DNA from 3 places in the Sporomusa sp. genome. Region 3 is predicted to be linked to each of the others. Evidence: riboswitches for the same ligand, from Rfam matches in the RefSeq annotation. Region 3 holds a riboswitch; each other region holds the start of a gene.

The links. Region 3 has a riboswitch for cobalamin ahead of AC29Z1_RS03765 (response regulator transcription factor). Riboswitches for the same ligand answer to the same signal wherever they lie in the genome.
Region 1: another riboswitch for cobalamin. It lies ahead of cobI (precorrin-2 C(20)-methyltransferase); the one in region 3 lies ahead of AC29Z1_RS03765 (response regulator transcription factor).
Region 2: another riboswitch for cobalamin. It lies ahead of AC29Z1_RS07215 (tetratricopeptide repeat protein); the one in region 3 lies ahead of AC29Z1_RS03765 (response regulator transcription factor).

What each region holds. Positions count from the first base shown of each region.
Region 1 covers NZ_JBYKYF010000122.1:487-8,302, forward strand. Annotated here, with positions in the region: gene lipS1 (LipS1 family lipoyl synthase) at 1-481, shown strand, start outside; gene lipS2 (LipS2 family lipoyl synthase) at 478-1,470, shown strand; gene AC29Z1_RS09490 (lipoate--protein ligase family protein) at 1,448-2,269, shown strand; gene lpdA (dihydrolipoyl dehydrogenase) at 2,397-3,800, shown strand; gene AC29Z1_RS09500 (hypothetical protein) at 3,877-4,122, opposite strand; cobalamin riboswitch at 4,296-4,479, shown strand; gene cobI (precorrin-2 C(20)-methyltransferase) at 4,588-5,310, shown strand; gene AC29Z1_RS09510 (hypothetical protein) at 5,307-5,552, shown strand; gene AC29Z1_RS09515 (FeoA family protein) at 5,816-6,034, shown strand; gene feoB (ferrous iron transport protein B) at 6,104-7,816, shown strand, end outside.
Region 2 covers NZ_JBYKYF010000079.1:1,106-11,270, forward strand. Annotated here, with positions in the region: gene AC29Z1_RS07190 (cobaltochelatase subunit CobN) at 1-701, shown strand, start outside; gene AC29Z1_RS07195 (hypothetical protein) at 755-949, shown strand; gene AC29Z1_RS07200 (DUF3887 domain-containing protein) at 1,059-1,814, shown strand; gene AC29Z1_RS07205 (CHASE3 domain-containing protein) at 2,092-2,616, shown strand; gene AC29Z1_RS07210 (methyl-accepting chemotaxis protein) at 2,609-3,787, shown strand; cobalamin riboswitch at 3,918-4,100, shown strand; gene AC29Z1_RS07215 (tetratricopeptide repeat protein) at 4,575-5,141, shown strand; gene AC29Z1_RS07220 (nucleotide-binding protein) at 5,223-6,038, shown strand; gene AC29Z1_RS07225 (nitrogenase component 1) at 6,025-7,323, shown strand; gene AC29Z1_RS07230 (nitrogenase component 1) at 7,316-8,611, shown strand; gene AC29Z1_RS07235 (hypothetical protein) at 8,720-8,917, shown strand; gene cobO (cob(I)yrinic acid a,c-diamide adenosyltransferase) at 8,910-9,470, shown strand; gene AC29Z1_RS07245 (ABC transporter ATP-binding protein/permease) at 9,494-10,165, opposite strand, start outside.
Region 3 covers NZ_JBYKYF010000032.1:1,869-8,846, reverse strand. Annotated here, with positions in the region: gene AC29Z1_RS03780 (hypothetical protein) at 1-169, opposite strand, end outside; gene AC29Z1_RS03775 (hypothetical protein) at 350-742, opposite strand; gene AC29Z1_RS03770 (type II secretion system protein GspD) at 770-1,771, opposite strand; cobalamin riboswitch at 2,015-2,198, opposite strand; gene AC29Z1_RS03765 (response regulator transcription factor) at 2,315-2,848, opposite strand; cobalamin riboswitch at 3,014-3,193, opposite strand; gene AC29Z1_RS03760 (hypothetical protein) at 3,423-4,232, opposite strand; gene AC29Z1_RS03755 (adenosylcobinamide amidohydrolase) at 4,305-5,408, opposite strand; gene AC29Z1_RS03750 (sirohydrochlorin cobaltochelatase) at 5,958-6,890, opposite strand.

The DNA.
Region 1 (7,816 bases), on a different contig from region 3:
TTTTGTCACCGATGCGGCGACCATTCAGGAAGTGTTTGGCCACAATCGTACACCTGACGATTATATCACCTGTTATCAGGCACTTAGGCGCCGGGTTAAAGTAATGCCGCATATCTGTATTGGCCTCAAAGGCGGCCAAATCAGCGGTGAATACCAAGCATTGGAATACTTGAAGGAGCTGGGTGCTGAGGCGCTAACCTTCATTATCTTTATACCGACACGAGGCACCCGGTATGCCGATAGGCAGCCTCCCAGCCTTGCCGATACCGCCCGCTTGCTCAGTCATGCTAGATTGATGTTTCCGGATCTGCCAATGAAGCTTGGCTGTATGCGCCCAGGAGGGCGCTATCGGGAGGAAATCGACAAATGGGCAGTGCGGATAGGGTTTGATACCATTGTCAACCCGGTGCCAGCGGCTGTGCAGCTAGCCCGGAGTCTAGGTCTTACCCTGACATGGGGAGAGGAGTGCTGTGCGTTATGAATGTATGGAAATTGTCGGCAGGTACGGCATGCGTAATTGGCAAAAAGCAATTCAAAAGTGATGTGCTTCCGACCACTGCCTATATCCTGTTGGGGGAAAAGTGCCAGAATTATTGCCAGTTTTGCGCTCAGTCGCAAGACAGTTTGGCTCGGGCAGACCTGTTATCCCGAGTGACCTGGCCTGAATTTCCCGCCGAAGAAGCCGCCGCTGCCGTGGGGGCGGCTTTTGCGGCCGGACAACTACAACGGGCCTGCCTGCAGGTTATCAAAACTGAGCAGAGCTGGCAGGCCAGTGTGGAAGCGTTGGCGGTTTTAACCCAAGTTAGCAATATCCCTGTCTGCCTTTGTACTGACATTGAGACGGTGGCGCAGGCTCAGGAGTTGATGGCACAGGGCGCTGACCGCGTTGCTATCGCCCTAGATGCCGCTACTCCCAGGCTGTACCAGGAGATCAAGGGCGGCCAATGGCGGCAGCGCTGGGAACTGCTGCAGCGTTGTGCTGCCGCTTTGCCGGGCCGGGTTGCTACTCATTTGATTGTTGGTCTTGGAGAATCCGAGCAAGAGATGATCAGCACCATTGCACTCTGTCAGGACAATGGCATTCAGGTCGGACTGTTTGCCTTTACGCCGGTGCGGGGGACAGCATTAGCCCATAAGCAGCCGCCGGCTGTTGGGCATTATCGGCGAGTGCAACTGGCGCATTATCTGTTAAAACTGGGTTATAGCCGGGATATTTTTCAGTTTCAGGGCGGGAGGCTGATAGCCATTACATTACCACAACAGGAACTAATCGCCGCCGTAGCTGACGGTAAAGCCTTTGAAACCAGTGGCTGTAGTGGTTGCAACCGGCCTTATTATAATGAGCGTCCCGGCGGGGTGGTGTATAACTATCCTCGACCGCTTACACCCCAAGAGGTTAGGCAGGCGCTGATAGACTGCCAATTATGGACTTGGGAGGAGATAGGCGATGAAGTGGCGGGTAATCAATAGCGGCATGGGTCAGGCTGCCGACAATATGGCTGTGGACGAAGCGATATTACGCGCGCATGCTGCCGGGCAGGTTCCGCCCACCATCCGGTTTTACGGCTGGCGGCCGGCCGCTGTTAGTGTGGGCTATTTTCAAAAAGCTGCTGCTGAGTTGGATTTAGCTGAGTGTCGCCGTCAAGGAATGGCTGTTGTTCGGCGTCTAACTGGCGGGCGGGCCGTACTGCATGATGCCGAGCTTACCTATAGCCTGGTTGTCAGTGAGATCCATCCGCTTGTTCCGCCTACCATTACGGCCTCTTACCGATTTTTTTGTCAGGGGTTGCTTGCCGGTCTCAAAGCTTTGGGAATTGATGCACAGATGAGCAACCCGCGGGCAGCTTATGGGCAGACCAAGCGTCAGCCGGCTTCTGCCGCCTGTTTTGATGCTCCCGCCCACTATGAAATTACCGTTGCTGGACGTAAGCTGGTGGGTAGTGCCCAAGTTCGCAAAGATGGCGTTATCCTGCAGCATGGCTCGGTGTTATTGCATTTCAATCCGGAGCAGATGGCAGCGCTGCTTGCCTTGCCAAGTGCAGACAAAGCGGCGGTAGCTGAGATGTTATCCAGGCGCGCAGTAGCGATTGCTGAAGCGGCCAATCGGGATATCGGCTGGGAAGAGGTGTGTCAGGCGATGATGGCTGCCTTTGGTCCGGCTTTGGGGGTGGAACTGGAAATAGGCAGTCTTACTTCTGCAGAAATAGCGGCAGCTAAAGAACTGGTTGTGAACAAATACTCTCAGGATAGTTGGAATTTGCGGCGCTGATGTCAGAAGGTATTTCCTTGACAGCGAGGTGCGGGTAAAGATGTCTCCCTAATTTGACATTGCGGAGCCTTGCTTTACTGGATAAATAACAGCCAGGGACAGTGTCCCGAGCGGTTGGAGGGATACTATGATTTATGATGTAGCCGTGATTGGCGGCGGTCCAGGCGGTTATGTGGCAGCTATTCGGGCCGCGCAATTAGGCGGCAGAGTATTGTTGGTAGAAAAAGAACATCTTGGTGGAGTATGCCTCAACCGTGGCTGCATACCGACCAAGACACTATTGAAAAGTGCTGAAAAGTGGGAAGAACTGAAGCGATGCACTGACTTTGGTTTTAGGGCTGACCATATCGGCTTTGATTTTGGTGCGGTAATGGAGCGGAAAGAAAGGATCGTGGCCGGACTCAGAGGCGGTATTGAGCAATTGGTCAGAAGTAATGATATTACCGTTATCCGGGGTACGGCTATGCTGACTGGTACCCACCAATTGCAGGTTAACACCGCGGCTGGCGAGAAAAGTATCGTTGCTGGTAACATTATTATTGCTACTGGGTCTAAGCCTAGCAGCATTTCGGTGCCGGGACATGATTTGCCAGAAGTTTTAACCAGTGATGAACTGCTGGAATTGACCGAAGTACCTAAACGTCTGTTGATCATTGGTGCCGGGGTGGTTGGCATTGAGTTTAGCTTTATTTTGCAGGCCTTTGGTTGTGAGGTAACTGTTGTGGAAATGCTGCCTAACATTTTGCCTTTGGTGGACAGCGAGTTAGTCAAACGCATGAGTTTAATCTTGCGCAAGCAGGGCATCAAAATGTTGGTTGGGTCAAAAGTAACTGCCATTGAGTCAGTTGCCAACGGCGTAGCAGTAACTGTAGACACCGGTAAGGGGATGCAGGAAATCCAGGCTGAAAAGGTGCTTGTCGCTACTGGTCGCCGTCCGGTACTGGAGGGGATAGGCTTGGAGGCCGTCGGGATTAACTATGACCGTTTTGGCATAAAGGTCAATGAGCGCATGGAGACCAATATTCCAGGCGTTTATGCCATTGGTGACGTTACCGGACAGAGTATGCTGGCCCACACGGCTTCGGCTGCAGGAATGGTAGCGGCTGAAAATGCTATGGGCAACTATTCGGTTATGGATTACAGCGCCATTCCTGTCTGCATTTTTACCACGCCGGAAATTGCTATGGTTGGCATTACCGAAGAGGAAGCCCGGCGGGAGCAGCTTGATTTTATCACTAGTAAATCTAATTTTGCCGCCAATGGTAAGGCTATGACCATGGGCGAAACCGACGGTTTGGTCAAAATTATTGCAGAGACGTCTACCGGCAGGGTTTTGGGTATGCACATTCTTGGTCCGCACGCCAGCGACTTGATTATGGAGGGAGTCCTAGCTATCCGGCATGGCTTAACTGCCCGCCAAATTGCTCATACCATCCATCCACACCCCACCTTATCGGAAACGGTCATGGAAAGTGCGCATGGGATTTATGGTGATAGTATTCATCAGGTGAAGTTAAAGACGAGAAAATAGGGCAGAATGGAATTCCAATTTAAACTGTAAAATAGTTAGAAGCATGGGGTGACCATGCTTCTAACTATTTACTTCATTATAGTTCAATTGTTACCATCGCATCAGGAGACTGCTGTACTTTTTTCAGTAGTTGCTGCCACTCTTCAAAAGTCAAATCCACTTGACCGGACTCGATAACATCAGCCGGGACCCGGAAATTTACGGTGTTGCCGTAGCTAGCAACCGCCAGTCTACCGCCGTAGGCGGATAATACAATTTTGTCGACTTCGACCACGGGTAGAGCCTGCTTGAGGAAAAAGGACTTACTTACAATACCTTTCATGAGCCCCCTCCTTTATACATTGTCCAGGTAATCTTCTACTTCCAGTATAATACAACTATTAAAAAGAAGGTAGCTTATTATTAACACTATTATTTTTATGGTTTTTCCACGTATTGGCAAATAGGGAGAATATGTTTGACTTTTTATATGTAAAATCATACAATTTAGGTAATTACATACGGCTCGGAACAGGTGCCCGCAAGGGCTTAATAGGGAAGCCGGTTTGAATCCGGCACGGTCCCGCCGCTGTGATGGGGAGTTATTTCTGCTCAATGCCACTGGAATAGTATAATTCTGGGAAGGCGCAGTTTAGCGATGATCCTAAGTCAGAAGAACTGCCTGTTTGACAATCACCGTTTTTACCTACGAGCGATGGGGAGGGGATTTATGTGTCGTGTTTGACATTTAATCTCTGTCATCCCTATTGCAATGACAGAGATTTTTTATTTGAGGAGTTGTTGTTGCATGGCAGGGATTTTTTACGGAGTGGGTGTAGGGCCCGGAGATCCAGAATTATTAACGGTGAAAGCCATTAATGCCATTAAGTCTGCTGATGTGGTTATTGCTCCACGCACGGAAAAAAAGAATGAGAGCACGGCGCTATCTATTGCCTATCCATATATTCCGGAAGGTACCGAAATTCTTGAATTAGTATTTCATATGAACTATAATGCGCAGGCACTGTCTGATGCATGGGTGCGTAATAAAGAGATTATTCTCGGATTATTACGTAATGGAAAAACCGTGGCTTTTCTAACGCTGGGTGATCCTATGCTATACAGTACGTATATGTATGTTTACCGCCTGCTTGAAACATCCGGCTACCAGATTATCAATATTCCTGGTATAAACTCCTTTTCGGCAATTGGCAATCGCTTAGGGATAGCACTGGCTGAAGGTGGCGATATTCTGAGCATCGTACCAGCTACTATTGATCACGAACGTTTAGAAAGAGTACTTGAGGTATCTGATAATGTCGTGTTGATGAAGGTATACAAAAATTATACTGAAATTGTTGAAAAACTACATAAGCATGGTATGGTAGAAAATGCTGTCATGGTTTCGAAGTGTGGTTTGGAAGGCGAAGAAATAATTTGTGATCTGACGGCCGCCAGTAAACAAAAAGTCAACTACCTCTCAACCATTCTTACTAAACGCTCAAAAGTGAGTCAACACGCATTAGCATGAACAATACCTTAACGGCGCTGTTGAGCCGCCAACAGGCAAAAACTCGTTTGGCAGGGATAGGACTTTTGGCGGCAGTGATGCTATTTACTTTGGTTGCAGTGGGGTTTGGCCGGGCAGATATCGGGGTGCGGGATGCTGCTGTTGTTATTTATGGAAAAATTATCGGCAATCCTGATATGTATAGTTACTTAGCTTCAGCAAAAACGGCCTTATCTGGGATATTCGTCTGCCGCGGATATTAGCCGCCATTGCCGTTGGTGCTTGTATCCAGAAGTATTTGCCGCAGAGTAAAGCAGTGGACAATATGGGATCAAGGATGGTGTATATTTGATTTACTGGTTGTTGCGTGGTTGCTGTAAAGAAGTCTAGCCTTAATTCCTACTTGACAAGTAGTGATTAATTTTCATATAATTTATTTGAAAACAAATATCATTATCGCCACGCAGTTGGCGAATAATTTTTAATTCAAAAGTGATAATGATTATTACTACTAGGGGGAATATCTATGACACTCGCACAAGCTAAACGTGGTCAGCGTCTGTTAATTGCTGCTATTCCTGATGCTGCCATTAGAGCACAGGCTATCCGCTTTGGTATTGCTGAGGGTGCTGAAGTAGAATGTTATGAGAAACTTCCTGCCGGCCCCATTGTTGTTGGTAGAGGTAAACAAGAGATTGCCATTGGCCGTCGCCTTGCTGAGAATATTGAAGTGAGGCCAGCCTAATATACTACGGATTATAAAAAAGGCGTACATAACGTCTGTATAGGTTGTTACTAACCAATGGAGGAGAATATGAGTCATTGTCATAATAGCTTAAGTCATTTGGACATCCCAGAGGGAGCCAAGAAGATAGTACTTGTTGGTAATCCTAATGTCGGAAAGTCCGTTTTTTTTAACGCTTTAACTGGTATGTATGTCGATGTGTCTAACTTTCCGGGTACAACGGTGGATATCTCGTATGGACGCTATAATAAGGATGTAGTCATTGATACACCCGGGGTATATGGCATTTCTTCGTTTAATGATGAGGAGAAAGTAGCTAGAGATGTTATTCTGTCAGCCGATTTAATTTTAAATGTAGTGGACGCTGTACATTTAGAACGCGACTTATTCCTGACTCTGCAAGTTATTGATACCGGAATTCCTACGATTGTTGCAGTCAATATGATGGATGAAGCTGCTAACCAGGGGCTAAAGGTGGACATTGATTTGTTGGAACATCTCCTGGGGGTGCCGGTAATTCCCACTGTGGCGGTAAAAGGAAAAGGGCTTGACGAGGTAAAAAACCGGTTATATGAAGCCCGTACAGGACTGATAGCACCCGAGTTGAAAAGCAAGCTGCAAGGTATGCTTAACCGGATTGGATCTTGGGGTGAGGCTTTGTTAGTACTCGAGGGAGATCCCCATGTAGCCGCACGCCATGGTGTACCTGCAGGGGATATGCGGGAAGAAATTTATCATGCCCGCCGTCACAGGGTCAATGATATTGTCAAGCATGTAGTGAAAGAGACGCAGGAAGGTGCTACCTTTGGTACTAAATTAGGCCGGTATATGTTGCGGCCTTGGACAGGTATCCCGATGTTTGCTCTTGTGCTGTATGCGATGTATTATCTGATTGGGGTTGTCGTTGCCCAAGACATTGTTGGTTTTACCGAAGAGACGGTAATGCAAGGAATGTATGAACCGGCAGTGCGGGAGTTTGTCGGGAGATTTATTAGCGAAGAATCGGTGCTGGGCACAATCTTAATTGGGGAATTTGGCCTCTTAACTATGACAGTAACTTATATTTTGGGATTGCTCTTGCCACTGGTTGTAGGCTTTTATTTTGCGCTTTCCATCATGGAAGACTCCGGTTATTTACCGCGGCTGGCAACCCTGGTTGACCGGATTATGACTAGTATCGGTTTAAACGGACGGGCCATTATTCCTTTGATTTTAGGTTTTGGCTGTGTAACTATGGCTACTATTACCACCCGGATTTTAGGAACCAAGCGTGAGCGAACCATTGCTACTGCTGTACTTGGTTTAGCTATACCATGCTCAGCCCAGTTGGGTGTTATTGCGGGGATGCTGGCAGGTATTGATGGTAAATATATGGCTATTTATGTTGGTGTCATTTTGTTAGTATTGGGGATAACCGGTAAAATTTTGAACAAAGTGCTGCCAGGGCAATCCTCTGATCTTTTGATTGATTTACCACCCATTCGCTTACCGCGCGGTGAAAATGTCTTGAAAAAAACGGTTGCCAAATCATATGCGTTTTTATTAGAAGCATCGCCACTGTTTATGCTGGGTGCGTTGATTATCTCCGGCTTGCGGCTTACCGGACTGCTGGAGATTATTCAGGTAGCACTGGCTCCGGTAACGGAAGGTATGCTCAAACTGCCTAAAGAAACAGCTACTGCCTTTATTATGGGTCTTATCCGGCGTGATTTTGGTGCTGCCGGATTAAGCGATATGGAGCTTACGGCTGCTCAGACGTTAGTGGCGTTGGTTACCATTACT
Region 2 (10,165 bases), on a different contig from region 3:
GCGGCTATGGCGCCGGTGTTGCCGCTTTGCTGGAAGCTAAGAACTGGGAGAATGTGCATGATATTGCTGATGTGTATGTGCGCTGGGGCGCGCATGTATATGATTCCGGCCGGCAGGGGGAATATTTGCCGCAACTGTTTCGGCAAAAGCTAGGGAGGCTTGATATCACCATAAAGAATATTGATAACCATGAGGTTCACTTACTCAGTTCCGATGATTTCAATGCTTACTGCGGCGGCATGAATGCCGCGGTGCGCAGTATCCGCGGTAAGGCACCGCTCTGTTATATTGGTGACAGCACTGACCAAAGTCATACCGAGGTTAAGAGTCTTGACGAGGAGTTCCGGCGTGTATTGCGCGGGGAATCACTAAATCCTAAATTTATCGAAGGTATGAAAAAACACGGTTATAAGGGGGCAGCCGACTTAGCGGCTCTAGTGAGCCATTGTTATGATTGGGATGCGACCAGTGAAGTCATGACAGACTGGATGTATGAAGGTTTGGCAGAAAAGTTAGCGCTTGACGAAGCTATGCAAAAATGGATGCAAGCGGTTAACCCCTGGGCGCTGCAAAGGATTGCCGAAAAGCTGCTTGAGGCTCAGCGCCGCGGTATGTGGGATGCCAAACCAGAGACCAAGGAACAGCTGGAACAACTATATCTTTCTATCGAAGGGGAGCTGGAGGAACGAGCTGATTCATAATAGGCTTTTAGAATTTAATATTAAAATACACGATGCGCGGGAGGAGCTTTTCAATGAGGAGAAAAAGTAGTGCAAAGCCTGTTTTATGGAAAAAAATATGTTTGGGTTTGTTGCTTGCTATCCTTGACCGCGATAATTCTGTAAACAAATATGAGAACTTGGATTTACCGTTTAACTGGACGTTAAGCTACAATAATAATAAAGTTAGCCGTTTTGCTAATATAGGCTGGGCCGTTTATAGAGTTTGAAGAGAAATTAGGCTGTAAGTAGTTTTTTTCTTGGATATTGGGTTCAGCACTGGGATATGTTCCACTTAGTTCAATAACCGAAATAATATAACGCAGCTGGAGGTAGACAATGAAAAAATGTTCACCGCAAAAGCAGCGCAGTGTGCTACGGCGGATGAATCGCTTCGGCGTAACCGAGGACAGCTTGTACCAACAGTACTTGGAAGAGTATGGAACAATAAATAAAAAACGCTTCTTAGCATCGCTGCGCCAAGTGGACAAAGAGCCGGATTTGGTAACAGCCACGTCGCTATATGTGCACTTGTTAGATCAAAATCAGTGGCAATGGCTAAGTAAAGATGAAGTGACTAAGGCTGGCAATGACCTGATCTTACTCACTGCAGGAAAGTATCAGATTTTATCGCCGGCAGTAGCTACCGGCGAATTAGCGGCCGATGTACGGGCTTGGTCGGCGCTGGTTGTGAAGATTGTGGCAGACCGGGTCGGAAAGGTGAGTGGCAGTGAAGCGTTGTCGCCTACTGTTTCATTACCCGATATGCAACGTTCAGCCGATCAAATTACCGAAGCAATGCTTACCAGTATTAATCAGAGTGATTACACGAGATTTTCAGCAAACTTTGATCAAAAGATGAAAAGTGGTTTGCCAGAGAATCAGTTCTGGCTGCTCAGCCAGTCGATTAAACAAAAACTTGGCAAATATGTATCCCAAGAGCCTATTACTGCCGAAGAAAAAGAGACCTTCACCATTATTTCTTACAAAGTGAAGTTCGAAAAAGAAAAAGAGGCTATTACCGTGCGCACTGTTCTAAGGCAAGAAGATGCTAGTCTTTTGGTTGCAGGCTTTTGGATTGATGCGCCGATTTAAAACTTATTATTACACCACACAGTTGACTATGTGACAAGTATATGGTGTAGTCTGTTAACCAAAACAAGATTGAGCAGATTGATTTTGCCGTTTAACTTAATGGCAGAAGATAGGCGCCAAAGGCGGGGTTATAGAGTAATGTAAAAAACATGAAGGACAAAGGCCTGAGAAAGGTCTGTACCTGGTTTTTTGTCCTCAGACGTCTGAATGTCAAAGCATTGAAACAAACTACAGAATACCTGCAATCGTGAATCCCCAATAGGGAGGATAAAGCTTTATGAAATTGACAGTTGGCAGACAATTTTTAGGTGTATGTTTGGTGATAGTGATGCTCTTGGTATTAATGAGTGGGTACATTTTTACAAAATCACAAGCTGTAGCGGAGAATTTCAATAATCTGATCGGATGGGTTGGGCAAATTAAAACTCATGGCGACGGTATTCAGTTACAGTTATATAAGCAAGCATCCTTTGCCCGTACCTATTATTTAACGGGAAATGATCAGTATGTCCAGCGTTATATGCAAGCAAAAAAGGAAATGTGGCAACATGCTAACGCATTGGAGACCATGTTGGTAACTGCTGAAGGGAAAGAGCGTCTGGGGGAATTGAAAGCTATCTTGCTTGACTATAATAAGGCCGTAGATGCCGCCATTGAGATACGGCGAGAAAAGGGGCAGGAAGAAGTTATTGAATTCTTGCCTAACATTGTAATGACAGTAGATGCAGCGGCGAGTAAGACCGAGGAATTTGCTGCATATATAAAAAAGATATATAAACGAGCGGCAAAAGGCTGTGAATGAAGAAGTCCACGATACTAACCGTACCATGTGGATAGTGGATATGCTTGCCGTGCTTGTTGCCATGATAATCGCGCTAGGGTTTTCCCGTAAGATTACCCAGCCGCTAGTAACAGTAGCGTTTGCCGCCAAGCAAATTGCCGAAGGTGATTTGAGGACACCTAAAACTCGGTATAAGTCTAAGGGTAAAGATGAAATCAGCGATATGCTTGATATTTTTTCGACGATGACTAAGAGGCTTCGCATGATGGTTTCTTCTATCTCTAAGACATCTGAGGCGGTAACGTCAGCCGGTCAACAGCTTATGGCTGTATCAGAAGAATCGGCTGAGGCGTCAAGTCAAATTGCAAACACGGTAGCGAAGGTAGCAGAAGGTGCGGCGAAGCAAACAGACGCTGTCAAGCAGGTGCTGGCTACCATTGAAGAGATCGTTTCTTTTATAACCCATATTGCGAATAACGCAGTAGAAGCCTCCGAGCGTTCAACCGAAACAGCGCAGACCGTCAAGACAGGACGTGCTGCTATGCAAGAAGCAACAGGGCAAATGTTAGAAGTTCGGCGGATAGTCAGCGTTGCCACAGAAGTGGTAAAAAAACTGGGAGACAGTTCTCAACAAATTGGCAAAATTGTTACGGTTATTAGCGGCATTGCTGGACAGACCAATCTGTTAGCTTTAAATGCGGCTATTGAATCAGCTCGCGCCGGTGAACACGGGAAAGGTTTTGCTGTGGTTGCGGAGGAAGTCCGGAAGTTGGCAGAACAATCCCAAGCGGCGGCTAAACATATTGCTGAGATCATTAGCCATGTGCAAAGTGATACAGATATAGCAGTTCGTTCGATGCAGTGTGGATTGGAAGAAGTCGAAAAAGGTTCGCAGCTTTTGGCCGTCACTGATGAGCAGCTAAACCAGATTAATTTGATGATTACCCATTTGAATACAAAGGTTCAGAAAATAACGGCAGACACCGAGCAATTGGCAAATGCCAGCTCGGCAATAGGTATATCTATGCAAAATGTTTACGCCGTAGCTACTGAAACAGTAAGCTATACGCAGATGATTACTTCGGCAACTGAAGAACAATCGGCGGCTATTGAGGAAGTAGCCGCTTCCAGCCGGAGCCTGTGCCTTATGGCCGAGGATATGCGCTCACAGGTGGCTAAATTCCAGTGTTGAGTTTACCGGCAATGGTATGGATATCGGAAACCCGGACAGTAAGTCAGGCAGTATAAGTTTTGAAACTGAATTTTACTTGACATTATTTACTAAAAAGTGATAATATGAACACATATAGATTTAGTGAAAAGTGAATACTATTGCGTTAGGTGCCCTTAGGGGCTTAATAGGGAAGACCGGTGTGATGCCGGCGCGGTCCCGCCACTGTAATGGGGAGTGAACCCAAGGATATACCACTGGGACGAGAGTCTTGGGAAGGTTTGGGCAAGCTATGATCCAGAGCCAGGAGAACTGCCTGACAAAAAATCGCCGTTTTACCCACGAGTGATGGGGAGGAGATTACAGTTACATCTGCTTATCTGGAATTATTCCAGTGAGTGGTGTTGTTTTGCTGAATTTACTCCTGGTCATAGATCAGGAGTTTCTAGTTGTGTTTGCTGTAGAAATCCTCCCTGCTGCCATGGTAGCAGGGAGTTTCTTATTAATGTCATTCTTCTTACTCCTTCATGTTTGCGGGTCGACTATGACCCGCGCCTTTTTATTATACCAGAATTTATATTAAATTCTGTTGACATAAATCAAAGTAGGATTTGCTGCTACGCGTCTTGATGGCCTAGTGCCGATTGTGCCAGGGTTGGCATGGCCATTTGTACCGTCTCAAGGTACTTGCCGCAAGTCAAGTCTTTTCTTGTCAGTACACAGTACTGTAGCTTTTCAATGATCGAACCGGCAGGAGAGCCGGTACATGAAACAAGAGTGTAATTAGTTAGTAAGAGAGGTGTTTGGGTTGAAGAAAACCATTATATTACTTGTTGTTGCTTTTATTATGACCAGTGTGTCTATTGGTTTTGCCGCAGATAAGAAGACTGATGCTAAGTCCAATCAAAAAGTTATTGCTGCCAGCACCAAGGCTATTACCGCCAATCCCAATGATGCGGCAGCCTATATCAAGCGGGGAAAAGCCTATGCCAGCAATAATCAGTTTGATTTGGCAATGGCTGATTATGATCAGGCCATCAAACTGGACCCAAAAAATGTACAGGCCTACGCAGCGCGGGGGCTGAGTTATTATGAGGCAAAACAGTATGAGGCAGCTCTGGCTGATTATACTAGTATTCTCGAAATGGCTCCCCAGGATATCGACGCCCGTTTTCGCCGGGGAATCTGTTATTACTATATGGGACAATATGAACTGGCTATCGGTGACTTAGAACAGGTTATTGTCTTACAGCCGAAGCACGCTGGTGCCTATTTGGTTAAAGGTGTATGTTATCAGAAGCTGGAATGTAACGAAGAAGCTATTGCAGCCTATAAAAGCTTACTTGCCAATGTGCCGAACGAAAAAGAAACGTAGGAAGCCATTGCGGCAGCAAAAAAAATGCTAAACAGATTAGGTGTTGAAGACTGACTATATATCGGGAGGGATTGAAGTAATATGCAAAAAAAAATTGCCTTTTATGGCAAAGGGGGAATCGGCAAGTCTACCACAGCCGCCAACGTGTCGGCAGCTTTGGCTGAAAAAGGATATCAGGTCTGTCAAATTGGCTGTGATCCCAAAAACGATTCAACCCGCCTTTTACTAGGTAGGGTTTGTTCCCAAACTGTACTGGACATGGTCAAGCAGTATGGTGACGAAGTCAAAGCAGAACACTTGGTACACACTGGTTTTGGTGGCGTACAATGTGTTGAGGCCGGAGGGCCTGAACCGGGAGTGGGCTGTGCCGGACGCGGCATTATCGTGGCCTTAGAAAAGCTGAGAGCCTTGCAGGCTTTGCCTGAAGATGCCCTTATTCTTTATGATGTATTAGGTGATGTGGTGTGCGGCGGCTTTGCCGTACCCATAAGGGAGGGCTATGCAACCGATATTTATATCGTTTCCTCCGGCGAACTCATGTCGCTCTATGCTGCCAACAATATTGCCAAAGGGGTGGCCCGCTATGCCGCCCGCGGGCCGGTGCGGCTTGGCGGCATCATTGGCAATAGCCGCGGTATTGTCAATGAGCAGGCGTTGCTGGAGGAATTCGCCAAAAGATTAAATACTTCTTTGGTAGCCTATATTCCTCGAGATCGTACTGTCAATAAGGCTGAAATTCATCGTAAAACGGTTATAGAATTTGCAGCAGAATCGCCGCAGGCGGCAATTTATCGTAAGTTAGCCGACTATATTTGTGAGAATACGGCGCTGACTGTGCCAAGCCCCCTGTCGTTTGAGGAGTTAGAGGAGTTGGTACTTAGCTATGGTGATGAATAAACGGGCGAAAACAGCCCGCAAACGGGGCTATAGTTGCGCCATGCCAGGAGTTTGGCGTGCTGTTTCACATAATGAAGGTGCTGTTGTTATTTACCATAGCCCCAAAGCATGCGGGCATATCGGCCGGGAAATGGATTTGGGGATGCATTTCCGTTCGTTGGCAAAACAGCAATTTATGCAGGAGCAGTACTCCGCACCACTGGTAATTAGCGGGCTGACGGAGGAACATTCGATTTTCGGCGGAGCCGAACTGCTCAGACAATGTATTGATTATGCAGCCGCAAAATATCAGCCCAGCTATATTTTGATTGCCAACTCCTGTGTGGCTGGCGTGATTGGTGATGATACCGCAGCGATAGCCAGGGAGGCAGAGGCGGCACTGGGTATACCAGTGATGTCTGTTCCTTGCTACGGATATCTGGATGGCGACTATTATGCCGGATTTTATCATGCAGGCAAATTATTAGCCGAGCGGTTTATGATTGCCCAGCCAAAGCTGGCTAATACAGTTACTTTATTAGGAGACCGTGGTGGTCCCAATGGGGTTGATGTGCAGGAAATTAAGCGTTTGCTTGAGTATTTTGGCCTCAAAGTGTATTGTCATTTCCCGGCATATGCCTCGCTAGAAGATATAAGACAGGTGCCGGTTACCGCGCTGACGGTTCCGCTTACTGGCACCAAACCGTCTGATACCTGGATGCGCAAGTTGGGACAGGAATTAGAGGACATGCTTGGAGTCCCTGCTTTTGACGGCGACTATCCTGCAGGCTGGCGGTTGACTGCCTTGTGGTTGACGAACCTTGGCCGGTTTCTAAACCGGGAACAGCAAGCTGCGGTTGCCATCAAAACAGAAGAAGACCGGTTGAATCAGCATATTGCTAAGTGTAGCGCCTTGTTGCAGGGCAAGCGGATTGTGTTGTATGTTGGCCGCCCGCTGCTTTATTTTGACCCCGCCTGGGTGTTAGAGTTATTTTCCTTATATAGGGTAACTTTGGCAGGCATTGTTCTGATGGACGATGTGTTGAGTGACGACCAACGGGCCGATTTATATGAGGAACTGAAGAAACAAACCACGATACCCTGTTATTCTCTGGTTGAAGGTGAAGCCGTAGTAGATACGGCGGATATTGTGGTGACAACCCATGAATTGGCGGATGTAGGGAAAAAGCAGCTCTTTTTGCCACTATTGCCACTGGCTGGGGTTGGCGGCATCATCACGTTGATGACCAAACTGGTACGTCTGGCGCAGCGTCATGACAGGCGGGGAGGGATTGTATATGTGTAATCGTCAGTGGAAAGATATGCGTACTCTGGCAGAGGCCTGTGCACTTACCGGTTCAGCCGCTTTTTTCGCTGGTATTCCTGATGCTGTATTAGTGGCTAATGGTCCCATGTGGTGCTATTTTTATGCGCTTCGCCATCTGGAAAGACAGTGTCCGGCAGTTAGTTCACAATTTTATTGTACGCAGGCCGATAATCATGCCGTTGTCTACGGTACTGAGGAATGTTTGCTGGAAACACTGGATACCATCCGACGGCGGGATTGTCCATCTGTCGTACTGATTGAAAATAGCTGTTCCGTCAGTTTGATTGGTGATGATATTGCGGGAATTGCCAAGCAGGTGGATTTGAATTGCCCGGTGGTCTATGTGGATAGCGGTGGGCTGGCTGGCGGTTTTGCCGCAGGCTACCGTGCTGCTGCCAGAGCATATCTGGAGCAGATGCCGCTTACCCGTTCAAACGGTGTGCTGCCCGGTACTGTTAATCTGCTGGGATGTACGATGGGGTACTATAATGCCGATAATGATGTGCAGGAACTAAAACGCATGCTCAAGCTGGCAGGATATCAGGTGCTGGCCTGCCCGGGAGCTGGCAGTAGTACCGAGGAAATAGCCAGTATGACCAGTGCTGCGCTCAATGTTGTGGTGCATGAAGAATTGGGATATGACTTGGCCGTATTGCTTAACGAGCGATATGGTATGCCTTATGTGTCTTTACCGCCGCCCTATGGGCTGCAGGGATCGCTCACCTGGCTGCAAAGTTTGCAGCAACATGTATCAGGCGGCAGCATTGACTTGGGGAAAGTCCGGCAGGAAGTCAGCATCCTGGAACGGAAGGTGCAGGCAGCTACGCTGGAAATGCAGCGCATTTGGGGAGATATGTGGTTTGAAAAGACGCTGATCGCCGCCCCTGGCTCGGTAGCTGTGGCCATGGCTGAGGCGGTTCGAACCGAGTGGCTGGATACAGGCTGGCTGACGGTAATGGCCTATGATAAACAACCATCTTATCCTTTACCGGATTGTATTGACACTTTTATTGAGGCCACCGGCGACAGTCAGGTAATTGAGCGGTTGTTGACAGAACTGGAGGGCGGGTTATTGTTGGCTGGCAGCAACGAGAAGGCTATATTGCAGCAAAAGGCGGTGTCTAACGTGGTATGTCAGAATATTGCGCTGCCGGTATATGACGAAGTCATCCTTAGTGATCGGCCTTTTATGGGAATACAGGGGGCCTGCCACATGCTGGAACGGCTTTGGAATCAGTATATTGCTTACTGTCAACGGCGCAGATGATATTGCTATAAATAAAAGCACGTAAGCCATATATAATAGGCAGTTGTGCGTCTATTGAGTCTGCGGAACAAATTGTTAACGATAGATTTTGTCAAGGAGGGAGATTGTATGTTGCAATATACTCCGAAAAATTGGCCATATGATAATGCGCATCTTTCTACTCAGGAGAATAAAACCAGCCCGCCTAAGGCAGTCTATTTCCTCATAGTCATTAAGAAACAGGATGTAGCAAGACAGCCAATAGGGTGTTTTAAGGCCAGACAGATGGCTAGTTTTATGGAAATGAGAATGAAGGGCCATGCATAGAAAGCGTAGTATTGTCAGTATGGTAGAACCCAAAGGATTAATTATTGTGAATACCGGAAATGGCAAAGGAAAAACAACGGCTGCTTTGGGACTGGGTATGCGGGCCTGGGGACAAGGGCTTAGGGTACTTGTAATACAATTCATTAAAGGTAATCGGAAATATGGCGAATTGAAAACAGCCGAAAGAATGGGAGCAGATTTTGTTATCTGCCAAATGGGCGAAGCTTTTGTGAGAAATAGTAGTGGCGATGACCGAGATAAGCTTAAAGATGCGGCCCAAAATGCACTGGAAGATGTCAGGCAGGAAATCATGTCAGGAAAGTGGGGCATGATTATCTTGGATGAAATTAACTATGCCATTGGGGCGGGGCTAGTTTCGGTAAACGAAGTACTGGAGTTAATAAATTCAAAACCTAGTTATTTGCATTTGGTACTTACTGGACGCGACGCGTGCCAGGAAATCATTGATAAAGCCGATTTAGTAACTGAAATGAGAGAAATTAAGCACTCGTTTAAACAGGGAATCAAGGCGCAAAAGGGTATTGAATTTTGAGGATTGCCTAGTTTTGTAAGATGTCACATTTTTTGTTGTTGCATCTGCTCAGAGCAACTCCAGTCGCTAGTGTTGCTTAGTTTTAATATCAGACGGTGGTATGTCTTTAACGTGTCACGGTGACCAATGCTGATTAATGCGGAAGTAGGTAATTTTTCTCTAAGTACTTGGTATATTTCTGCTTCCATGCTAGTGTCAAGGCAAGAAGTTGTTTCATCCAGGAAAATCCACTGTGGCTGATATAGGATGGCCCGGGTTAACGAAAGCCGTTGGAGTTCACCGAGAGAAAGGCTCTTTGACCAGTCTGTTTCGATGTCAAGACACGGGAGTAACGAGTCTAGCTTACATATATGCAAAGCTTCTTTCAATTTTTCATCTGTTATCCTGTGATGGCTGTGCGGGTACAGTATTGCAGCACGCAGTGAACCAATGGGGAGATAGGGCTTTTGCGGAAGAAACAGGACACTACCAGCAGGTGGGCAGGACACTTTTCCGGCAAAATAGGGCCAGACTCCGGCTAATGTTTGTAATAATGTTGTTTTTCCACAGCCTGAAGGTCCAGTTATAAGTAAACTTTTACCGGCGGAAAGTTCAAATGTAAGTTTGTTTATCAGTACATGTTCTTTAGTTATGAGTGTATTAGCGCTGTGAAAGGAAGTGGCCGGCGGTAGGCGCTGTGCTTGAATGAGCTGAGT
Region 3 (6,978 bases):
CGCTGTGTCTGGGGTAATACTGGTAATAGCCGAGGAAATAATGGCTGTCGCTTTCCACGACCGAATAGTACATAGCCGGACGGGGTGGATAAAACAGCAGATTGTACCAGTTGTTATTGAGCCGCCAGTCGCGGTCATAATTTACAAGAGTAAAGGTATTCTCCGCCATGCGCAGGCCATCGACCTGACCATGCAGGCAGATAATCGGCGCCCAGCGCGCGGCTATGTCATCTACAGCGGCGGCATTCACCGGCATCGTCGTCCACACGAGGCATAGATACAAAAGGATCAAACAGCCTGCGCTTTTTCTCATGATCGGCTCCTTCTCCAATCACTCAGCCAAAAACTTTTACTTGCGGTTATAGAGCGTTATTTCATCGATCGCATAAACTTCCATATTCCAGGTACCGCCCCGGGGCGGTGACTGGACAAGAACTCCTTGTCCCACAAACGAGATCAGGTTGCCTGTGGCCAAAGCGGTTTCCAGCAGGCTTTGCAGCCTGGTTTCGGATGTCCTGACCACTATGCTTTTGCCGGGAGTGTCGCGAAGCTCCACCACTGCATAGCAGCTGTTGGAAAGTGCATAGCAATTTATCAGACTGACATGACCAAATAGCTGAACATTCGGCGGCATTAAAACCACGCCGGAAACCGGCGGCACAGCGGTGGCGGCGTAGCCGGCTGCCGGCAGGGAGGTGGTTAAAAGCAACACCAGCGTGACTGTCCGCAATAGTTTACTCATAATCCAGATAACCTCCTGAGTGTAAAATTACTCAATTATCTTAGGTGTCAGCATGATGACCAGTTCGGTCTCGGTAACCTGCTTGGATGTGGAGTGAAACAATCCCCCCACCAGCGGCAGTTGGCCTACAATGGGAACTTTGAAGGTGTCTTTGGTTTCCTGGCGCTGAATCAGGCCTCCCAGCACAATGGTTGATCCGCTTTTCACCCTAAGGGTGGCATCGGCCTGCCGGGTGCGAATATTCGGATTGCCGTTTTTGGTGGTATCGGTTTTGTTGCTCACTTCCGGCTGGATGCGGGTGGTAATGTAACCGTCTTTATTTACGGTCGGCGTTACCTCCAGTTTAATGCCAACATCCACATAGATTACCGAGATGATGGGAATGCTGCCGGTCGTAGGTTGCTGGCTCTCAACCGCCAGTTTATCGCCGATCAAAATTTTAGCCGCCACGCCATCTAAGGTGGCAATACGCGGACTTGCCAGCAGCCGGCCCTTTTTCTTCTCTATTAAGCGGTTAATAATCCCCTGCAGGTTAACGCCGTATTTGCCTGTTCCAATCCGGTATTGCAAATCATCGTAAAGAATGGGCGCAGGCAATTTGGTCGAAGCTCCCCAGTCAATACCAAGATTGGACAAATCATCACGATTTATCTCGACCACCTGCACTTCAAACATAACCTGCTTGGGCGGAGTATCAATCTGTTTCAGCAAATAGTTGACTTGTTCATACACTTCTGGACTGCTCATAATTACGAGGGTATTTCTCAGCGGATCGGTTTTTATCTGGTCCTCGGGCACAAGTGCGCTCAGCAAAGGCTTGGCCTGCTCAACTTTAAGATAATCTAGTTGCACAACTAGCGGTTTGAGTCCGGAAGTATCAGACTCAGGAACCGATACAGCCGTCCCGGCGGTGTCACTAGGAGCACCAGACGGCGGCGCAGCTGCCTCTTGCCCGGATGCCGGCACGAAAACAGCATCAGTCGGCGCAGCCAGCGAAAGCCAAGGCAATAGTACAATCAGCAAAATCACTATAAGGGAATAAAAACAGCGCTGGCGATAACCTGCCAAGATACTCACCGTCTTTCAGATCACTTGCTCTGCGTAAGTCATATCACCTGTTTCCGTTTCCCGAAATCTATCCCACTACTAAAAATGAAAGAAGCCGCCCGCGATGCAAATGACACATCCCTGGAGGCTTCTTGATTTATTCCGGCATAATGGCCTGAACAAATGCCGTACATCCAAATCCCCTCCCCATCGCTCGCAGGTATAACGGTGATTGTTGTACAGGCAGTTCTCCTGGCTCTGGATCATGGCTCCTCCGGGTCTTCCCGGAACGTATCGTTCCAGTGACATTTTTCCGGAATTGCTCCCCAATACAGTGGCGGGACCGCGCCGGTCTTTAACCGGACTTCTCTGTTAGGCCCTTGCGGGCACCTGTACCCCTGTATGCAATTGGCTGAAGCCATTTTTTCTAGTGAATTGGCTCACAATTTGTTTTGTTTTCAGAATATCCTAATCCTACCAAACGGTAAATGCCTCAAGTGAGGTATTTTCGGGGGAGTGGCACAATCACAACATACCTGCATTCCGGATATGCTGAAGTTTCGCAATGAGCTCCACCCTCGAACTCGTGCCTGTCTTGGCAAACAAATTGCGAATATGGGATTTAACGGTTTCCAAACCAATACACAGTATTTTGCTTATTTCTTTATTGGTCTTTCCCATTGCCATGATATGCACAATTTCCTGCTCCCGGGGAGTAAGTACAATGTTTGCTGACAATTCGTCATCCAGCAAGGAAATATAATCAAAAATGATAAAAAAGCAGGTTTTCTCCTCTTCGCCAATTCGCAGGCAGCTAAAACTCACCATAGCCGACAAATAATGCAGCGTACCGGTATGACTGATTAAAGGATTACCGGCATCCTTAGGCTCCACGCTAAAAAATTCACAAATTTTCGTAAGTTGTTGAAACAATTCCGGGTGTTCTGTAAAAATCTCTCTGGCGTTCTCATTCTGATACTTTGTTTTTAATTGCCAGTTTAAAATGCAGATTCCATGACCGGGTTGCTGCAGTTGCCGAAAAGCTCGTTGAGGTATCATTTATAACACCTTCTGCCTTTGATTTTTTCTTATGCTCATAAGCAAAGATCATAGCAAGTCAGTACAAATAAAAAAAGCTCTCCATGGAAAAGAGAGCTATTCTGTCAATAGAGCTAAACGTCTATTCACAGTTGCATAACCTCCTTCCCATCGTTCGTAGGTCAAGCGGCGATTGTCAGATAGGCAGTTCTCCTGGCTCCGGATCGTTGCTCCTCCACGCCTTCCCAAAGGCAAACTTCAGTGACATTATGTGGATTTGCTCCCCGTTACAGTGGCGGGACCGCGCCGGCTTTCAACCGGCTTCTCTTTTAAGCCTCTAGCGGCGCTGCAGATACATAGCATTTTGGCCAAATATCTATCGCCCCGCTTATCAGGCACCTATCCCAGCAGTATTCTTTTGTCGGTTCACAGCATTAATCTACAGGCAGCAGTATTATCTTCTAATGTAAGAGTAGGACATGCGGGGTGAGACGTAAATACCTCAAATGAGGTATTTTGGTAAAAAGCATTCACGGTTCGACACTGCTTAACCTCACACTGCCACAAGTTCCCGTCCCTTTTTATCCTCCTATTATCAGGGCATGCTTTGGACAAATTTTTCTTTTAGGACAACGCCGTTTTCATTCCACTTGAGGGCTGAGCCGGCGGGAAATTTTTGTTGCGTCCCGTCCTCGGCTGTCAGGGTAACCGCATCTTTGATCGTACCGGCGATAAGTTCGCCTGCTTCGTTAAAAGTGACCGTTTTCCCCTTGCTGAGTTTTATGAAACCGGCGGTATCAGCGCCTTTTATAAGCTTTTGCCAACCCACTGGGCGCAGGTAAGTATCCTCCGCCAAAGTTCCTGACATAACTGCGCCCGAGTCATAGAACCTGAGAACAGTATCTTCTTTAAAAGTCACATAACCATACTTGTCCTCTGTTAACCGCAAAGTAGCCTGATGAGCTATGGTTCCTGAGATAACATCACCCTGCTCACTAAAGGTTACCACGGTGCCGCCTTTATACAGCAAATGGCCGTATCCGGGAATCGTGACAGGATAGTTTCGGGCAAAATACGGCCGGAAGCCAAACCGGCCAAAATAAGGGCCGCTACCTGCATAGACGGTTGAAAAGTAATAATCATCAATGACCCGGTTCCAGCCGCGCGGCAGCAGCAGCGTATCCTTGTCCAGCGTTCCAGTGACGACTTCTTCCTGGTCATTCAATGTGACAACAGTATTTTTCTTGAAAGTGATAGGATCACCGGCAGTCCAGCCCTGCGGATGAAGCTTAGTATCCTTTGCCAGCAATCGAGTTGCTGCCCAGGCATCGGGCGCTGTCACCGCCAACGTTGTCCCCCATACAAGTATGCCTACCAATACGCGAACAACAAAGCCACCCATCATCCTAATCATCCTCCTTGCAATCTTTTCCTATAGTATAGCAAATTGCCGGCTGAATAACATCCGCAGGATGTGTCAGTTCTTTGCCATTTCAGTCAGTTTTTTCCTGAGAATCGCCAAAATCAAGCTTTGCCAGGCTTTCAGGCAGGACTCAATTTCCGTACCTGTAATAATTGGCGCTTCCAGATAGTATTTAGCCGCGGCTAAGGTCAGCAGTTCATTACCCGCCTGACGTACTTCCACACCCGACAACAATTCCCATTGCAGTTCATCGAGAAGGTGGACATAAGCGGCTGCATAGGTTACCAAATAATTATCTCCGTCCAGCTGGTGGAGCGCATCCATAAACTTCGGTTTCAGCATTGTTTTTTGGCTTTTTTTGATATAATCCTGCCATAAACTTTCTTCGGTAAGACCATAGCGTTTGAAGCGGCGCAGCATGCTGTGCTGTTGGCGCGGCGACAATCCGGTCTGTTTAAATAGCGCCTCTTTGACTGCCGGCAGGACGGTCCGGCCGATGAGTTCACCCAGTTTGGTGTGTTTGCCGGCACTCTCCAGGTACAGCGCCGCTTGCGGGTTGGCGATAACAATGGTCTGGTCGGTTCCCGAGCCGGTAGCCAGACCTGTCGAATAATTGCTGCCGGCCATAAGTTCCTCCAGCGCGGCCGTCTTAGCTTCGGTACAAGTTACCAGAGCACGGTTTAAAATTCCTGGCGGCAAGTCGGCGTCGATGACCAGGATAATATTGATGGTTCCAGGTTTTTCTACCATATTTTTGTCAATGGGCTGGAAATAATCTGCCGGGTCGCCGACCCGGCCGCCGTTAACCTCAACCCCACCGGTTACGATAGCCGTAACGGTCAGATTCTCATAGCATTGCGCATGTATGGCAACATTCTCCATGGACGCCGCTGTTTGCATCCCGGCCGTCGTCGCCGGCTCAAGCCCGATTTCCTCTGTAACAAGCCGCATATGTTCCTGATAGGTAGGTGCGCGCATGACGCAAGCCATCCCGGCGCCAGGGTTGCAGTCATTATTAAAAACTGCCGTCAGATCCTCCCGATAGCCGCCGTTTACAATAGCAGTGCTGGCTACCTTACGGGGCTGTTCAAACGGAATCACAATGCTTTTATTGTAACGATATACAGAATCACCAGTACTTAGCGTACATAATTTCAAGGCCTGCTCCCTCCCATGTAACCAACTGCTCATGTTTTTCATCCTCTTTTCCAAATCTGATCGAACTCCCCCTGCACAGTCACCGACCAAGCTGCAGGAAATGCCTGCCGGACTTCCTAAGCAGCCAGCCTATGTGGCCGGAGCATTTATCTTTGCTTAACTCATGTTCACACTTACTAGCGCGAATACATGAAACAGCGCTAGTAAGTGCAAACTGCAGCAGTGTAAAAGTATCATTAAGAAAAAACATCTCCTTGTTAAAAGGAGATGTCTACTATTACATCACCGACACATTTGCTACACGCGCCGCCTGTAATTGCACTTGTACTGAAATAAGCGTATATATCCCCCTACCTCATGGGTAAAAACGGCGACTGTAAATTAGGTAGTTCTCCTAACTTTGTTTCATAGCGCGTCCAAACCTTACCGAGACATTTTCTCCCAGTGGCATCACCTTTAACTGGCTCCCCCAGTAAAGTGGCGGATCGCTTCGGATTTTCATTAAGTCCGTAAGGCATCTAACTCATTGGTATTCAGTTATCCGGTATCTTAATGCTTTTTGGTTACCGGATTATGGATATCCTGAATGGCATCTTTTATATGCTGTACATAGATATCCTGAATGGCGGGGTTTTCCCCCAATCCATGGATATAGGTGTCCACTTTAAAGCCGGCAGCCATAAGCTGGCTCTTAAAGGAGTCTTCTTCATCACCGGCCATATCATTGTTGGCATGATCGCCGGCTACCAGCATAAACGGCATTAGGGTAACTTTTTTGACTTTGTCGGCTTTAAGCTTTTCGATAGTGCCTTCAAAGGTCGGATAACCTTCTACCGTGAAGACATAGGCATTTTTATAACCAGCGTCCTGCAGCTTGGCTTGCAGCACACCATAGGCAGCGGTTGCCGGATGCGGACCACCGTGACCCATTAGCATAACGGCTTCATTTTTCTTTAATTTAGGGAATTGAGCAGCTACCGCTTTAATAGCTGCCAGATAGTCATCGGGTTGGTCTTCTTGTCCCATGTAATAAAGCACTGGCCGGCCAATGGCGATTTTTTCGAAATCTTTAGCCGCCTTAGCATGTTGTACCACACCGGCAATCAGTTCATATTCCTCACCAGGCGTTATTTGCATAGGCTGAACAATTACCTCGGTGTAGCCTTCAGCTTTTAGGCGGTCAAGCGCCTGTTTTTCTGTGTCAATTTTTATGCCGTCCCGTTCAGCCAGTTTTTTGATGATAATCCGGGAGCTAAATGCCCGGCGCACTTCATAATCCGGGAACTCGGCCTTGATTTTATTTTCTGTAGCTTCGATGGTTGATTTCAGGGTTTCCGGATATGTAGTACCAAAACTTACAACCAAAATAGCTTTTTTGCCGGTATTAGCCGGAGCAGCGGCCGCCGGCGAGGGCAGCAGGCTAACACAACTGAATACCGCTAACATGAGGATGCCGGTAATGAGTGAATAAAGGCTTTTCATGTGAACAGACAACTCCTTTGTTTTATGATCCAGATATCCTGTTTGAAAGTTTGCTCAGCGGCTTATAGACAGTCCCGCTCAAAAAATA